One region of the Streptomyces sp. NPDC057271 genome, then DNA from elsewhere that is predicted to be linked to it. Evidence: riboswitches for the same ligand, from Rfam matches in the RefSeq annotation. Region 1 holds a riboswitch; each other region holds the start of a gene.

Region 1 (5,472 bases):
CTGGATCGCGACCGCCACGGCCGACCCCGCCTCCGCCGAGTCCCTCGGCGCCACGGTCGTCGCGCCGGTCGTCGAGGAGAGCGCCAAGGCGGCGGCGATCCTGCTGATCTTCCTCTTCCGCAGACGGCACTTCACCGGCCTCGTCGACGGCGTGGTGGTCGCCGGCTTCACCGCCACCGGCTTCGCCTTCACCGAGAACATCCTCTATCTCGGCAACGCCTTCGGCGAGGACCAGGACATCGGCTCCGGCGGCCTCGGCGCCACGACCGCGGGCACGTTCTTCGTACGGGTCGTGATGTCGCCGTTCGCGCATCCGCTCTTCACCGTCTTCACCGGCCTCGGCTTCGCCTTCGCCGCCCTCGCCACCTCCCGGAGCAGGTTCCTGCGGCTGCGCCGGATCCTGCTGCCGCTCGCGGGGCTGGTCCTCGCCATGGGCATGCACGCCCTGTGGAACGGCTCGGCGACGCTCCTCGGGCCGCTGGGCTTCATCCTGGTCTACGGCATGTTCATGGTGCCCACGCTCGGCCTGCTCACCTGGCTCGCGATATGGAGCAGGCAGCGCGAGCTGCGCACGATATCCGGGCAGCTCCCTGCCTACGCGGCGGCCGGGTGGCTCTCGCCCGCCGAACCGCTCGCGCTCTCCTCGATGCGGGCCCGCTCCGTGGCCCGTGACTTCGCCCGCCGGACGTACGGCAAGCCGGCCGCGGCGGCGGTCGGGGAGTACGAGGCGTTCGCGACGACCCTCGCGTTCCTGCGTCATCGCGCCCAGCGCGGCGCGGCCGGGCCGGAGTTCAGCGCGCGCGAGCAGGAGCTGCTCCACCACCTCTGGCAGCGCAAGGCGGTCGCCTCTCCCGCCCTGACCTACGCGGCGCGGGCGACGGGCCGGGTGTGGGCGCCGCCGCAGTACCTCGACTACAGCGGCTACAACCCGTACCGGAGCTAAGGCGGAGCCGGCGCAGATCGGGCCGGGCCCGGGGCGTTCCGGCAGCCCTGACGTCGGGGGGAGTCGCCAGGACCGCCGAAGCCGTGGGGAGGCCCGGGGTCAGACCGAGATGCCCTTGCCCGCCAGCCAGGCCGCCGGGTCGACACCCGCGCCGCCCGGGGTGTGGACCTCCAGGTGCAGGTGCGGGCCGGTCACGTTGCCGGTCGCGCCGACGCGGCCGATGGTTTCGCCGGTGCCCACGGTCTGGCCGACGCTCGCCGTCATCGAGGACAGGTGCGCGTACCAGACCTCCGTACCGTCCTCCAGCTCCAGGACGATGCGGTAGCCGTACGAGCCGGACCAGCCCGCCGACGTGATCGTGCCGCCGTGCACCGCCTTGACCGGGGTGCCGGTGGGCGCCGCGAAGTCGAGGCCGGTGTGGTAGCCGGAGGACCACATGGAGCCGGACTGGCCGTACGTCGAGGTGAGGGTGTACGAGGACGTGGGCAGCGCGTAGCTCGCGGCGAGCTTCGCCAGGCGCTCCGCCTCGGCCTTCGCCGCGGCGGCCTCCTCGGCCTTCCGCCTCTCCTCGGCCGCGGCCTTCTCCGCCGCTTCCGCCTTCGCCGCCGCCTCGGCCGCGGCCTGATCCGCCGCCGCCTTCTCCGCCGCGGCCTTCTTGTCGGCGTCTGCGGAGGCCTGCTGCTGCTCGGCCTGCTGCATGATGCGGGCGCGCAGCGCCTCACCGGCGTCCGCCGCCGAGGCGGCGGGGGAGCCCGCGGTCTTCTCGGCGCTGTCCGCCGGAAGGGCGAGAGTGGCCGTGAGCGGCTGCGGGTTGTTCGTCCCGGAGTCCGCCTGGTCCTCACCCGAGATGAGCTCGCCGACACCGGGCAGCTCGGAGGCGTCCGGCAGGTTGAGGTCGGGAAGGGATATCGAGACCGGGGGCTTGTCCTTGGCGGTCGCCATGCCGCCCGCGCCGACGGCCGCGATGACACCGACGCCGAGGACGGTGGAGGAGCGGGCGAAGCCGGAGCGCTGCTTCACGACACGGTGACGGCCGCCCGAACGGGCCTGCTGGCGGAGGGAGTCCTCGGTGGGGTTCCACTCCCCCCACGTGGTCGCGTCGTCGTCCGTCCCGGCGGCGCCCGGGGCGCCGAACGCGTCGAACCCGTCAGAGAGACCCTCGGGAGCAGGGGTGTTGGACGCCACGGAGGCGTACTCCTTTCCTTCCTTCTCGCCTACCGGGTTAGCTGACGGGTTCGGAGCAGGAAGGTCTCCTACGGGCGGTGTCGCACGGATGCGACGGTGTCCGATTCACCCCAAGTGGTGGTTCCCCGGTTCCCTTTCAGGATTCGGCGCGTGCGCACGGCGCCGTCTCTGGCGACGACTGGGACGACCGCGCTGCGTTATCGAACGTTAATAGACACGAGGGCCGGATTCCAAGCTGTTGCCGTTGATCATTAGCGAGATTGAGCTGCTACAGCCCGATTTGATCCCGCTTCAGTACGGACCATTGACGGGACCCCGGAACTGACGGTTCGTCAATTGTTATCTCAGCGGTACCTCGTCACTACGGATGGTCACGGAACCACGGGCATCGTCCTGCGCCGCTCCGGCTGCCCCGCCGCGGGCCGGCTCACCGCGAGCAGCGCCATGTCGTCCGTGGAGCCTCCGCCCGTGTACCGGCGGACGTCGTCGACCAGCGCGTCGAGCAGTTCGTCCGGCCCCGGGAAGATCCGTCCGGCGAGCCGCTCGGCCGGATCGTAGAAGGCCCCCGAGGCATCGCGCGCCTCGGAGAGCCCGTCGGTGTAGAGAAGCAGCGTGGCACCCGGCGGGTAGGGGGCCTCGTCGGCCCGGTCCGGCCAGGCGCCCAGCTCGCCCATGCCCAGCGGCAGCGCGGGCTCGGTCGGTTCGAGGTAGGTCAGGCCGCCGTCCGCGTACAGCAGCAGCGGCTCGGGATGGCCGCGGTTCACCATCCGTACGCGCCCGTTCCCGCGCGGGATCTCGGCCAGGACGGCGGTGGTGAACCCCTCGAAGGCGTCGAGGCTGGACCGGCGCCTGCCCTCCCGCGCCAGCGCCCGCTCCAGTCGCTGGGCGACTCCCTCCAGGGTGGCCTCCTGCTCGGCCGCCTCCCGGAACGCCCCGATCACGACGGCGACCGCCTCGACGGCGTCGAGGCCCTTGCCCCGGACGTCGCCGACCACGAGCCGTACCCCGAACGGCGTGTCCTGGACGGCGAACAGGTCGCCGCCGATGAACGCGTCCGCCTGCGCCGCCTCGTACCGGGCCGCGACCTGGAGCCCGCCGATCCGGTCGGCGGGCGTCGGCAGGACGGCCTTCTGCGCGGTCTCCGCGATCACCCGCGCCGAGGCGAGCCGCTCGCCGCTGCGCAGCACGACCCGGTTCACCAGCAGGGCGAGGGCGGAGACGGTGACGACGGTCAGCGTCTCCGTGAGGGAGGGGACTTCGCCGACGGTGCCGTTGTAGAGGTGCAGCCCGACTCCGGCGAGGACCGCGGCGATGCCCGTGAGCAGCGTCGTGAGCATGGAGAAGAACGGGGCGGCGAGGAGCGGCGCGGCCGAGAAGATCGGGGCGGCCGTGTAGGCGGGCGGGGTGGAGAGGTCGAAGACGACACCGCCGAGGATCAGCAGCGGGGGCAGGGCGCGGAGGAACCGGCGAGTCCGCTCGGCCCGCCGACGCCCGTTCCCGTTCCCGGGCCCATTCACTGGCCCGTTCCCGTTCCCGGGCCCATTCCCGTTCCCTGACCCCTTCGCGGTTCCGTTCCCGGTCCCGAGCCCGTGTCCGTTCCCGGTCCCTGTCCCTGTCCCTTTTCCGTTGGTCCCGTTCCCCTGCCCCTGCCCCACCTGTGGTCTCCTGCCCGGTCCGTGCACGGCGACGGACGGTACCGCGCCCTCCCCAGGGTGCCGGGCGCCGCGCCGTGCGGCGACCTCCGCTCGGCCAAGTGGGTTACCTCAACTCCCCACCCGCGCGCCCGCGCTCAGCCGCCCGCCCCGCCCGAGCGCCCCCACCGCGCCCGCGCACGCCAGCCCGACCGCGCACAGCACCAGCCACGGCGTCGCCGACCACCCGGTCAGGTCGAGCAGCGCGCCCGTCCCCAGGTTCCCGAGCGTGATCCCGATCCCGCAGACGGTGTTGTAGAGCCCGTAGTGCGTGGCCACCCACCGTCCCCCCGAGAGCGCGACGACCGTGTCCATCTCGTACGGGTACAGCACCGCGTTCGCCACCGCGAGGACCGCCGCGCACAGCAGCAGGCCCCCGATCCCGGGTACCGCGGGCGGCAGCAGGAACGCGGCGCCCATCAGCACCAGGCCGAGGACCAGACACCGCTCGCGGCTCAGCCGCCGCCCGCACCAGGCCGTGATCCGCAGCTGGCCGGCGAGCGCCACGAGCGCGGAGACGACGAAGAGCGCGGTCGTCGCCGCCGTGCCGTCCGCCGCGAGCGGCAGCGCCAGATAGACCTGGAAGGACAGGACGTACGAGCCGGTCATCGCGAGCGAGAAGAGCCAGAAGGTCCGGTTGGTCAGCACCGTACGGAACTGGCCCCGTTCCCCGGCCGCCACCGCCCCCTCGCCGGCCCCCGCCTGCGCCGCTTCCCTCCCCCGTACCGGCAGGTGCCGCAGCTGCACCAGCGTCAGTACGGCGAACAGCACCGCCGCCACCACGCACGTCAGCCGGAACGACAGCCCTGTCAGCGCCACGCCCACCAGCGGCCCGAGCAGGATGCCCGCCTGGTAGTACGTGTTGAAGAGCGCGAAGGCCTCCACGCGCCGCTCCCCCGCCTCCGCCGCGAGGTAGGCACGCACGGCCGGGTTGAACAGCGCCCCCGCCAGGCCCGTCGCCACCGAGGCGGCGATCAGCACCGGAAGGGACTGGGCGAACGCGAGCGCCCCGAACCCCGCCGTCCGCAGCGCACAGCCCGCGACGATCAGCGGCTTGAAGCCGAGCCGGTCGGCGAGGGCCCCGCCGACCAGGAACATGCCCTGCTGGGAGAGGTTCCGTACGCCGAGGACGAGTCCCACGGCCCAGGCCGCCATCCCCAGCCCGTCCGAGAGATGGGCGGCGAGGTACGGCATCAGCATGTAGAAGCCGAGGTTGATGGTCAGCTGGTTGAGGAAGAGCAGCCGTACCGCCGGCTCGAAGGTGCGGCTCCGCCGCCAGATCCCGCCCTTGGCGGGAGCCGAGACCTGGGCGCTCATCGGGCCCGCTCCAGGACCCGGCGGGTCCAGCCGTCGACCCGGGCAGCGCCCTCGTACACCGCCGGCTCCTCGCGCGCCGGGGCGTCGAGCAGTCCGTGCGCCGCGCAGTACTCGTCGCTGAAGACCGTGTCGAAGTACCGCTGCGGCCCGTCCGGGAAGACGGCCGCGATCCGTGTGCCCCGCGGCCGGGTGCGGGCCAGCCACCCGGCGACGAGCGCGACCGCGCCCACGCTCCAGCCGCCCGTGGCGAACTGGCGCGAGGCCAGGCGCCGGGCGGCCCGGACCGCGTCCGCCGGGCCGACCCAGTGGATCTCGTCGAAGGCGGCGTGGTCGACG
Region 2 (5,472 bases), on a different contig from region 1:
CTGGCCTGGATCGAGAAGTACTTCGGTTCCATCCCGTCCCACGACGGCAAGCTGCCTCCGCGCGACGGCACGCTCCCCGAGGTCCTCGGGGAGCAGCTGCGCGAGGTCGTCGAGGAGGAGGTCCCGGCCCGCGCGCTGATGGCCGCCTACCGGCTTCCGCACGACGGCTCGCGCGAGTGCGACGCCGCCGACCTCGCCCTGACGGTCCTCGGCGGCGGCGAGTCGTCCCGGCTCCACAACCGTCTGGTCCGCCGCGACCGTACGGCCGTGGCCGCCGGCTTCGGTCTCCTCCGCCTGGCCGGCGCGCCCTCGCTCGGCTGGCTGGACGTCAAGACGTCCGGCGGGGTCGAGGTTCCCGAGATCGAGGCCGCCGTCGACGAGGAGCTGGCCCGGTTCGCCGCCGAGGGCCCGACGCCCGAGGAGATGGAGCGCGCGCAGGCCCAGCTGGAGCGCGAGTGGCTGGACCGCCTCGGCACGGTCGCGGGCCGCGCCGACGAACTCTGCCGCTACGCGGTGCTGTTCGGCGACCCGCAGCTCGCGCTGACCGCCGTCAACCGGGTCCTCGACGTCACTGCCGAGGAGGTGCGGGCCGTCGCCGCGGCCCGGCTGCGCCCGGACAACCGCGCGGTGCTGGTCTACGAGCCGGTCGGCACCGAACAGAACGACGCCGAGCTGGGCGACAGCGACGAGGAAGAGGGAGCGGACCAGTGACCGACGCTGCCGCGTCTTTGACGAGCATGACGTTCCACCCGCAGCCGGAGCCGGGCACCGCCAGGCCCTGGGCCTTCCCGGCCCCGGACCGTGGAGCGCTGGACAACGGCCTGACGGTGCTGCGCTGCCACCGCCCAGGTCAGCAGGTCGTCGCCGTCGAGATCTTCCTCGACGCACCTCTGGAGGCCGAGCCCGCGGGGCTCGACGGTGTCGCCACGATCATGGCCCGCGCGCTCTCCGAGGGCACGGACCAGCACACCGCCGAGGAGTTCGCGGCCGAGCTGGAGCGCTGCGGCGCCACGCTCGACGCGCACGCCGACCACCCGGGCGTACGGGTCTCCCTGGAGGTCCCCGTCTCCCGGCTGCCCAAGGCGCTCGGGCTGCTCTCCGAGGCCCTGATCGCGCCGGCGTTCCTCGAGACCGAGGTCGAGCGCCTGGTGCGCAACCGGCTCGACGAGATCCCGCACGAGGCGGCCAATCCGGCCCGCAGGGCGGCCAAGCAGCTCTCCAAGGAGCTCTTCCCGGCCGACTCGCGTATGTCCCGGCCGCGCCAGGGCACCGAGGAGACGGTGGAGACGATCGACGCCGCCGCCGTCCGCGCCTTCTTCGACGCGCACGTCCGGCCCTCCACGGCCACGGCCGTGATCGTCGGCGACCTGACCGACGTGGACCTGGACAAGGTGCTCGCCGAGACGCTGGGCGCCTGGACGGGGAACACCGCCGCGTCCCGCCCGGTCCCGCCGATCACGGCCGACGACACCGGCCGTGTGGTCATCGTCGACCGCCCGGGTGCCGTCCAGACCCAGCTGCTGATCGGCCGGGTCGGCGCCGACCGTCACGACCGCGTATGGCCGGCCCAGGTCCTCGGCACGTACTGCCTCGGCGGCACCCTCACCTCCCGCCTGGACCGTGTCCTGCGCGAGGAGAAGGGCTACACCTACGGTGTCCGCGCCTTCGGCCAGGTGCTGCGCTCCGACGGCCAGGGCAACGGCGCCTCGATGCTCGCCATCAGCGGCTCCGTCGACACCCCCAACACCGGCCCGGCACTTGACGACCTGTGGAAGGTGCTGCGCACCCTCGCCGCGGAGGGTCTGACGGACGCCGAGCGCGACGTGGCCGTGCAGAACCTGGTGGGCGTGGCGCCGCTCAAGTACGAGACGGCCGCCTCGGTCGCCGGCACCCTCGCCGACCAGGTCGAGCAGCACCTTCCGGACGATTTCCAGGCGCAGTTGTACGCGCGTCTCGCCGAGACCGGCACGGTGGAGGCGACGGCCGCGGTCGTCAACGCCTTCCCGGTGGACCGTCTCGTCACCGTGCTCGTGGGTGACGCGTCGGAGATCGAGGAGCCGGTGCGCGCCCTCGGCATCGGCGAAGTGACCGTGGTGACGGGCTGATCGAGTCGTCAGGCCGCCGTGTCCGGCGGCCCCGGAGGACCCCGACGTCACGGTACGTCGGGGTCCTCCCCTTTGTCCGTATTGCTGCAGGCGGTGGCTGTATGGCCTGTGGCATGTCTTACAAACAGGCGTGTCTGTTTGGTGATTGAAAGACGGTCCGCTTAGCGTCGGTCCGGCTGTTCGCCAGTTGCACGCGCCGCACCCGCGGCATCGGACAGTCATCGCCGAGTCCCCGTCAGGCGCGAGCCTGGGGAGCCGGGGACCCACGCGAAGTCCCTGGGGTGAATCGGACGCCTTCGCACCTGTGCGGAGGGGCCCGTAGGAGACCTTCCTGCTCCGAACCCGTCAGCTAACCCGGTAGGCGAGAAGGAAGGAAAGGAACAGCCCCTACATGGCGTTCACCCGTGCCACCGGGAAGCATCGTGGTCCGAGCCGTCTGGCGCGCCGCAGCGCCGGCTTCGCAGGCGTCGCGACCCTCGCCACCACCGGCGTCATTGGAACCCTCGCCTCCCCGGCACTCGCCGTCGACGCGGACGCGGCCCCCTCCGTCGAGGACACCGGGCTGACCCAGATCATCGCCGCCGACTCGCTCGCCGACACCATCGACGCCCAGGCCGCCGCCCAGGAGCGCGAGGCCATCGAGGCGGAGGCGAAGCGCAAAGAGGAGGCCCGTGCGAAGGCCGAGGCGAAGCGCAAGGCCGAGGCCCGCGCCAAGGAGATCCGCGAGGCCAAGGAGCGCGCCGCCCGTGAGGCCGAGCGCAAGCGCCTGAACTCCTTCCAGCTTCCCGTGGCCGGTTCGTACGTCAGCACCGGCTACAAGACCGGCGGTGCGCTCTGGTCCTCCGGCAGCCACTCCGGCGTCGACTTCCACGCCGCCTCCGGCAGCAAGGTCGTCTCCGTCGGCTCCGGCACCGTCGTCGAGGCGGGCTGGGGCGGTGCGTACGGCAACAACGTCGTCATCCGGATGCACGACGGCACGTACACCCAGTACGGTCACCTCTCGGCCATCAGTGTCGGGGTCGGCCAGTCCGTCACCCCGGGCCAGCAGATAGGCATCTCGGGCTCGACCGGCAACTCCACCGGTCCGCACCTCCACTTCGAGGCCCGTACGACCGCCGAGTACGGCTCCGACATCAACCCGATCGCGTACCTCCGCGCCCGCGGTGTGAACGTCTGACCGTTCGAGTCTTTCCCGGATTCTCAGAAAAGCCCCGGCTCGTACCGAGCCGGGGCTTTTCGCTGACCAAAAACCTATCCATGGATCCTGGGGAGCCTTCGGAAACAATGCCCTGCTGCAATAGAGTCGCCGGAGAACCGGTTTCGCGCGGATCAAGGCGGAGGTCGAACATGCGCATTCCCGCGCACTCTGTATGCACGGCGATCCGGGACGACATCGTCACCGGGGTCTTCGAGCGCGGCAGCCGGCTGACCGAGGAGCAGCTCGCCCGCCGTTACGGAGTCTCCCGCGTCCCCGTCCGCGAGGCGCTGCGCACCCTGGAGTCCGAGGGTTTCGTGATCACCCGCCGCCACGCGGGCGCCCAAGTCGCCGAGCCCACCGAGCAGGAGGCGGCGGACCTGCTGGACGTACGGTCCCTGCTGGAGCCGCTCGGGGCCGCGCGCGCCGCGCAGCGCCGCACCGAGGCGCACCTCAAGGTGCTGCGAGGCCTGGTCAGGCTGGGGCAGGAGCGGGCCAGGCGGGGCCAGGCGGAGGATCTGCGCTCGCTCGGCGGCTGGTTCCACGAGACGCTGGCCCAGGCCTCGGGCAGTCCGGCGCTCACCGCGCTGCTCATCCAGCTACGGCACAAGATCGACTGGATGTACGCGATCGAACTCCCGGCTCAGCCGGTCGAGGCATGGGCCGAGCACGGGGCGATCGTGGACGCGGTGGCGCGCGGCGACGCCGAACGGGCCCGTGCGCTGACCGCGACGCACGCCGAACGGTCCCTGGTGCTGCACCGGCTGAAGCGCCCGGAGCGCGGGCGCGTGAGGGTTTCGCAACATGTCGTAAACACCGCGAGCGTCCGGAATTAACGAGCGGGCCGTATACAAAGGGCAGTAGATTTCGCGGGCCGGCTGCGTCCTGCCTGGAATGGCGCTCGGAAATGCGCTGTGCACGACGCACCGTGCATAATTCGCTGCCCGTAATGCGCCGCAAGGAATGTGCCCGCGGAATCGGGGGGACGAAAAAGCCGCGCCGCCGGTGCTCCGGCGTGCGCGGCTTCTTCGGAGATCGGGTCAGACGGTCTCGGGAAGCTCCTCGAGCCCCTCGGCAACCAGCTTCGCCAGGCGGTCGAGCGCGACCTCGGCGCCCTCGGCGTCCGAAGCGAGAACGATCTCCTCGCCGCCCTGCGCGCCCAGACCGAGCACCGCGAGCATCGACGCGGCGTTGACCGGGTTGCCATCGGCCTTGGCGATCGTCACGGGGACGCCGGAGGCCGTGGCGGCACGGACGAAGATGGAGGCGGGGCGGGCGTGCAGGCCCTCGGCCCAGCCGACGTTGACGCGGCGCTCAGCCATGGTGTTGCCCTTCAAGTCTCAAGCGGGTTGTCTAGACCAGTCTCTCACGGGCCGCGGGGTGCTCGTGGCCGACCTTCGGCCCGCGCGCGAAGGGCCGGTCGGTCCTCCTTACCTTGCATGGCGCACAGGTGCCGCGCGACCGGTGCCCGTGTCGGACCCCGGTCGTACGCTTGCCCCATGCAGAGCGCGTCGGAACAGCCGGGCCGACCGGCGGAGCCGGTACAGGCAGCACAGGCGGTACAGCCGGAGCACGCCTATCCCGACCACTGGGAAGCGGACGTGGTCCTCCGGGACGGCGGCACGGCGCGCATCCGGCCCATCACCGCAGACGATGCCGAACGGCTGGTCAGCTTCTACGAGCAGGTTTCCGACGAGTCGAAGTACTATCGCTTCTTCGCGCCGTACCCACGGCTCTCCGCCAAGGACGTGCACCGCTTCACCCACCACGACTTCGTCGACCGGGTGGGGCTCGCGGCGACGGTCGGCGGGGAGTTCATCGCCACCGTGCGGTACGACCGGATCGACGACCGCGGCATGCCCGCCTCCGCGCCTGCCGACGAGGCCGAGGTCGCCTTCCTGGTGCAGGACGCGCACCAGGGGAGGGGCGTGGCTTCCGCGCTGCTCGAACACATCGCGGCGGTGGCGCGCGAGCGCGACATCCGGCGGTTCGCGGCGGAGGTGCTGCCCGCGAACACCAAGATGATCAAGGTCTTCACCGACGCGGGATACACGCAGAAGCGGAGCTTCGAGGACGGTTCGGTACGGCTCCACCTCGACCTGGAGCCCACGGACCGCTCGCTCGCCGTGCAGCGCGCGCGGGAGCAGCGGGCAGAGGCGCGTTCCGTGCAGC
Region 3 (5,472 bases), on a different contig from region 1:
CCTGCCTCGGACAGGCGGTCTCCACCGCCGCCGTGCTGCTCGCGGCCGGCGCGCCCGGGAAGCGGCTCGCTCTGCCCGGCGCCCGGGTCGCGCTCCAGCAGCCCTCGACGGACGAGCCGTTGCAGGGGCAGCCGAGCGATCTCGCCGTCCAGGCAGGGGAATTGGTCCGGCTGCGCGCGATGCTCGCCGGCATCCTGGTCACCCACACCGGCCAGAGCCGCGAGCGGATCGACGCCGACATCGACCGCGTCACCGTGCTCGACGCGCATGCCGCCACCGCGTACGGCCTGGTGGACCACGTGGTTCAGAACCGCGGGGCGTCGGGTCGCGCCGGGGCCCGGTGAGCCGGAGATGGTCCCCGAACCGCCACCCCTGCCCGCCCTGACGCGCGCCGAGGGCGAGTTCGTCGACGCGTATCTCGAAGTCGTGGACCTGCTGGGCCGGATCAATCCATCCAGGGGATCGCATACCTATGGCGCCCTGCGGGCGGCACAGGCCCTGATGGGGAAGGCGAGCGCCCTCCGTGACGCGCTGGCGGTGATGCACGCGCGCGGGGAGACCGAGGTCCACGCGGAGACATTGGCCCGCGCGCTGCGGGTGTTGGACGGGGGGCGCCGGGCGCAGCGGGTCACTGTGCCGGAGGCTCCGGCGAGTTGACATTCCGGCGTGTCGTGTCGAGGTCCACTCGGAGCAGCGGAGCCGCAGAATCGCTCCCCCGTTCGGCGCAGTCGACGAATCGACATATGTGCGGGGTGAGTTGCACAGCAGGTGTACGCATCTGGCTGAATCGGGCGTTCCACCCCTGGTCCGGGGCTCATCGGCGAAACCTCCGAAGATCACGAAACCTGCCTGTCCACCCGAATGGATCAGTCGTGAGGAGCCTCACATAACGTCGTTTCGACTCGGATTTCGCCCTGGTTGTGGGTCAAGATCCCTCACGACGACAAGCCCCCGCCACCGCGGCGGGGCGGTCCGGGCGGACGCCGAGTCCTGCCGCTGTCCCGGATGCCTGGTCGACAGGAGTGGATCGGCAGGAGTGGAGGACCCGAGCAGTACGGGACGGCCGGCCAGTGGGGCCGTTCCTCGGGGTGAAGCCGCAGCCGCGGCCGGGCGACTTCGCCAGCCCGAACCCGACAGGTCATCCTTCACAGGCGGCTGACGAAGGGTTGCGCATGAGTGCGCAGATTCATGTCCCGTCCATGCTGTCCCGGGCCGGAGCCGTCTCGGCTCTCACCCTCGCCGCCCTCGGCGGCACGATGCTGGCGCCAGGCGCCGCACCGGAGGCCCAGGCCGCGACGTCGCACGCCGGCAAGGCGCTGAACGTCGCCGCCTCGAAGAAGGGATCGCCCTACAAGTACGGAGCGGCCGGACCGACCCGGTTCGACTGCTCGGGGCTCACGCTCTACTCGTACAAGAAGGCGGGCAAGTCGCTGCCCCGCACCGCGCAGCAGCAGTACAACAAGACCCGGCACATCAAGGCCTCCAGCCGGCAGAAGGGGGACCTGGTCTTCTTCCATTCGGGTGGAAGGGTCTACCACGTGGGGATCTACGCGGGTAGCGGCAAGATCTGGCACTCGCCCAAGACAGGCTCCTGGGTGAAGCTCGACAAGATCTGGTCGTCCAAGGTGTATTACGGCCGGGTCCGCTGACGCCTCGCCGGGTCCTCCGACGCCCCGCCGGGTCCGCTGACGCCTCGCCGGGTCCTCCGACAACACCGGGCCGGAGCCGGCGTGCCGTGCTCTGATGTGAGCTGATGCGACGAGAGGGTGCGGTGGCGCCGCCGCACCCTCGTCCTCAGGAGCCGGCCGGCTGAGGCGCGAGCGCCCGGTTCGGCGAGGCGGTCCAGGGGAGGTTGATCCAGACCGTCTTGCCGCCCTCGCTGGTCGGCGTGACGGAGAGCCGCCCGCCGGCCTCCGCCGCCAGGAAGCGGATGATGACCATCCCCCGGCCGTTGTCCTGCTGCACCGCCGCCGGAAGCCGCTTGGGCCAGCGGGGGTGGCTGTCGGTGACCCCGATGTGGAGCTGCTCCTCGCGCTCCAGGCGGACGTCGACGGTGAAGGTGGGCGACTGCCCGAAGGTGTGCTGGACGGCGTTGGTGGCCAGTTCGGAGACGATGAGCCGGACGGTGTCGGCGGTGTCACCGGCCTCCGCGAGCCCCCAGCCGGTCAGGACGTCGGCGACGTATCTTCGGGCGGCGGACACCGAGGCGGGTTCGCTCGGCAGAGTGACGGTTGCTTCCTGGTGGTCTGCCATGGCGACGCTGTCCCTTTCCCACCGGGCCCGGCCCGGATTGCGCTACGCGTCAGAGTGCCACCGATCGTGCCGCCCTGTATGGCGATCCCCCAAGATATGGGCATATTTGTCGCTCGAAGCGGTGAACTCTGCTACGGGAAACCGTATGTGAGCTGCGGTCAGAGAGCCGGAGGTGCCGTCCGCACGATCGTGGCGACGGCCTGCTCGATCTGCGCGTCCGTCAGATCCGCGCGGGCCGTGAGCCGCAGCCGGGAGACACCGTCCGGGACGGACGGCGGACGGAAGCAGCCGACGACGAGCCCCTGGTCACGGCAGTCGGCTGCCCACCGCAGCGCTGCCTCGGGCGAGGGCGCGCGGACCGACACGACGGCCGCCTCCGGGCGTACGGCGGTCAGACCGGCCGCCGTGAGCAACCCGTGCAGCGTGGTGGCGACGGTCCTGGCGCGCTCGGCGAGGCCGGGGTCGCCCTGGATCAGCCGCAGGCTCGCCAGGGCGGCGCCCACGGCGGCCGGGGCGAGGCCGGTGTCGAAGATGAACGTACGGGCCGCGTTGATCAGGTGCTCGATCACCCGGGCGGGGCCGAGGACGGCTCCGCCCTGACTGCCGAGCGACTTGGAGAGGGTGACGGTGGCGACGACGTCCGCGTCGCCGGAGAGACCGGCGGCGTGCAGGCCGCCCCGCCCGCCGTCGCCGAGCACGCCCAGACCGTGGGCGTCGTCCACGACGAGCCCTGCACCGTGGGCGCGGCCGACCTCGGCCAGCTCGGCCAGCGGGGCCTGGTCGCCGTCCACGGAGAAGACGGAATCGGACACCACGAGGGTCCGGCGGTCCGGGTGGGCCTGGAGGGTCTTGCGTACCGCCTCGGGGTCGGCGTGCGGGACCACCGCCGTCTCGGCGCGCGAGAGCCTGCAGCCGTCGACGATCGAGGCGTGGTTGCCCGCGTCGGAGACGATGAGCGCGTCACGGCCGCTGAGCGCGGTGAGCGCGGCGAGATTGGCGGTGTAACCGGAGGAGAAGACGAGGGCCGCCTCGAAACCGCAGAATTCGGCGAGTTCGCGCTCCAGACGGGTGTGCAGCCGGGTGGTGCCGGTGACGAGACGGGAACCGGTGGAGCCGGCGCCCCACCGGCGAGCGGCCTCGGCCGCCGCCTCCGTGACCTCCGGGCGGTGGGTCAGGCCGAGGTAGTCGTTGCTCGCCAGGTCGAGCAGATCCGACTCGGCCGCCCGCGGCCGGAGGGTGCGGACCAGGCCCGCCTCCGCGCGGCGGCGCGCCTCCGCGTCGGTCCAGTCGAACGGGGTCCGGCGGGTGTCCTCGTCCCGGTGCATGGGGCAGATCCTTTTGTAGGCAGCGCACAGACCCTAACCGTCCGCGGCCGGGGACAGGGTGTGGCCATGCACACACCTCAATCCGGCTCGTTTGTTCAGATCCTCCTTGGCCGCGAGGTGTGCCGTAGGCGAGGATCACCCTTTATGGACCTGCTGAACACGCTGGTGGACAAGGGGCTGCGGCGCGAGCTGCCGAGCCGTGAAGAAGCGCTCGCCGTACTGGCGACCTCCGACGACGAACTGCTCGATGTGGTGGCCGCCGCCGGCAAGGTGCGTCGTCAGTGGTTCGGGCGGCGCGTGAAGCTGAACTATCTGGTCAATCTGAAGTCGGGGCTGTGTCCCGAGGACTGCTCGTACTGTTCGCAGCGGCTCGGCTCGACGGCCGGGATCCTGAAGTACGGCTGGCTGAAGCCGGACGAGGCGTCGCAGGCGGCTGCCGCCGGTGTCGCGGGCGGGGCCAAGCGGGTCTGCCTGGTGGCGAGCGGCCGGGGGCCGACGGACCGGGACGTGGACCGCGTCGGCAAGACGATCGAGGCGATCAAGGAGCAGAACGAGGGCGTCGAGGTCTGCGCGTGCCTCGGCCTGCTCTCCGACGGCCAGGCCGAGCGGCTGCGCGCGGCCGGCGCCGACGCGTACAACCACAACCTGAACACGTCCGAGGAGACGTACGGGGAGATCACCACCACCCACACGTACCAGGACCGGGTGGACACCGTGCAGAAGGCGCACGCCGCCGGTCTGTCGGCCTGCTCCGGTCTGATCGCGGGCATGGGCGAGAGCGACGAGGACCTGGTCGACGTCGTCTACGCGCTGCGCGAGCTGGACTCGGACTCGGTGCCGGTGAACTTCCTGATCCCGTTCGAGGGCACGCCGCTCGCGAAGGAGTGGAACCTCACCCCGCAGCGCTGTCTGCGGATCCTGGCGATGGTGCGGTTCGTCTGCCCGGACGTGGAGGTCCGGATCGCGGGCGGTCGCGAGGTGCACCTGCGCTCGATGCAGCCGCTCGCGCTGAACATCGCGAACTCGATCTTCCTCGGCGACTACCTGACCAGCGAGGGCCAGGCCGGCAAGGCGGACCTCGACATGATCGCGGACGCGGGCTTCGAGGTGGAGGGCGCGGGCACCACGACGCTGCCGAAGCACCGCGCGGACGCGCTCGCGGAGGCGGGTGCGGCGGCCGCCGCGGGTGCGGTCGGCGGGTGCGGCTCCCACGCGTCGGGCGGCTGCGGACCGTCGGGGTCCGCGTCGGCGTCGGCGGGCTGCGGCTCGCACGCCGAGGCGGACGGCGGATGCGGACCGTGTGGCGGCCACGCGCCGGTCGCGGCCGCGGAGGAGTCCACGGAGGCGGAGCCCGCCGCCGAGGGCTTGCCGGGGGCCCGTCCGGACCTGGTGGCGGTACGTCGTCGCGGCGCCGGGACGGAGCTCGCGCCGAATGCGTAACGAGGAACTGCTGGCCCTGGACCGGGCGCACGTCTGGCATCCGTACGGTCCCATGCCGGGCCGTACGGACCCGATGGTCGTCGCGTCCGCGTCCGGGGTCCGGCTCCAGCTCGCCGAACCCGTCCACGGACAGGACGAGTTGGTCGACGGCATGTCCTCGTGGTGGTCCGCGATCCACGGCTACAACCACCCGGTGCTCAACGAGGCGGCGCACGGTCAGCTGGACCGGATGAGCCACGTCATGTTCGGCGGGCTCACCCACGAGCCCGCCGTCCGGCTCGCCACGCGCCTGGTGGAGATCACGCCCGAGCCGCTCCAGCACGTCTTCCTCAGCGACTCCGGCTCGGTCTCCGTCGAGGTCGCGGCGAAGATGTGCCTGCAGTACTGGCGCTCGGTGGGCAGACCCGGCAAGCAGCTCCTGATGACCTGGCGCGGCGGGTACCACGGGGACACC

What was found. A riboswitch is a leader RNA that binds a small molecule or an ion and turns the genes downstream of it on or off. The one in region 1 is predicted to bind cyclic di-AMP.
Region 2: it holds a riboswitch for cyclic di-AMP, as region 1 does, so the genes downstream of both, ACFUJR_RS29515 (M23 family metallopeptidase) here and ACFUJR_RS35240 (M23 family metallopeptidase) in region 1, are expected to answer to the same signal.
Region 3: it holds a riboswitch for cyclic di-AMP, as region 1 does, so the genes downstream of both, ACFUJR_RS09795 (C40 family peptidase) here and ACFUJR_RS35240 (M23 family metallopeptidase) in region 1, are expected to answer to the same signal.

What each region holds. Positions count from the first base shown of each region.
Region 1 covers NZ_JBHUYJ010000131.1:9,465-14,936, forward strand. The annotation lists gene ACFUJR_RS35235 (PrsW family intramembrane metalloprotease) at 1-943, shown strand, start outside; gene ACFUJR_RS35240 (M23 family metallopeptidase) at 1,043-2,128, opposite strand; cyclic di-AMP (ydaO/yuaA leader) riboswitch at 2,140-2,287, opposite strand; gene ACFUJR_RS35245 (PP2C family protein-serine/threonine phosphatase) at 2,500-3,645, opposite strand; gene ACFUJR_RS35250 (MFS transporter) at 3,892-5,136, opposite strand; gene ACFUJR_RS35255 (PLP-dependent cysteine synthase family protein) at 5,133-5,472, opposite strand, start outside.
Region 2 covers NZ_JBHUYJ010000085.1:17,780-23,251, reverse strand. The annotation lists gene ACFUJR_RS29525 (M16 family metallopeptidase) at 1-711, shown strand, start outside; gene ACFUJR_RS29520 (M16 family metallopeptidase) at 738-2,105, shown strand; cyclic di-AMP (ydaO/yuaA leader) riboswitch at 2,318-2,484, shown strand; gene ACFUJR_RS29515 (M23 family metallopeptidase) at 2,497-3,282, shown strand; gene ACFUJR_RS29510 (GntR family transcriptional regulator) at 3,453-4,136, shown strand; gene ACFUJR_RS29505 (HPr family phosphocarrier protein) at 4,341-4,622, opposite strand; gene ACFUJR_RS29500 (GNAT family N-acetyltransferase) at 4,800-5,472, shown strand, end outside.
Region 3 covers NZ_JBHUYJ010000014.1:31,479-36,950, forward strand. The annotation lists gene ACFUJR_RS09785 (ClpP family protease) at 1-344, shown strand, start outside; gene ACFUJR_RS09790 (hypothetical protein) at 352-657, shown strand; cyclic di-AMP (ydaO/yuaA leader) riboswitch at 972-1,169, shown strand; gene ACFUJR_RS09795 (C40 family peptidase) at 1,173-1,649, shown strand; gene ACFUJR_RS09800 (ATP-binding protein) at 1,795-2,253, opposite strand; gene ACFUJR_RS09805 (8-amino-7-oxononanoate synthase) at 2,412-3,578, opposite strand; gene bioB (biotin synthase BioB) at 3,723-5,018, shown strand; gene ACFUJR_RS09815 (adenosylmethionine--8-amino-7-oxononanoate transaminase) at 5,011-5,472, shown strand, end outside.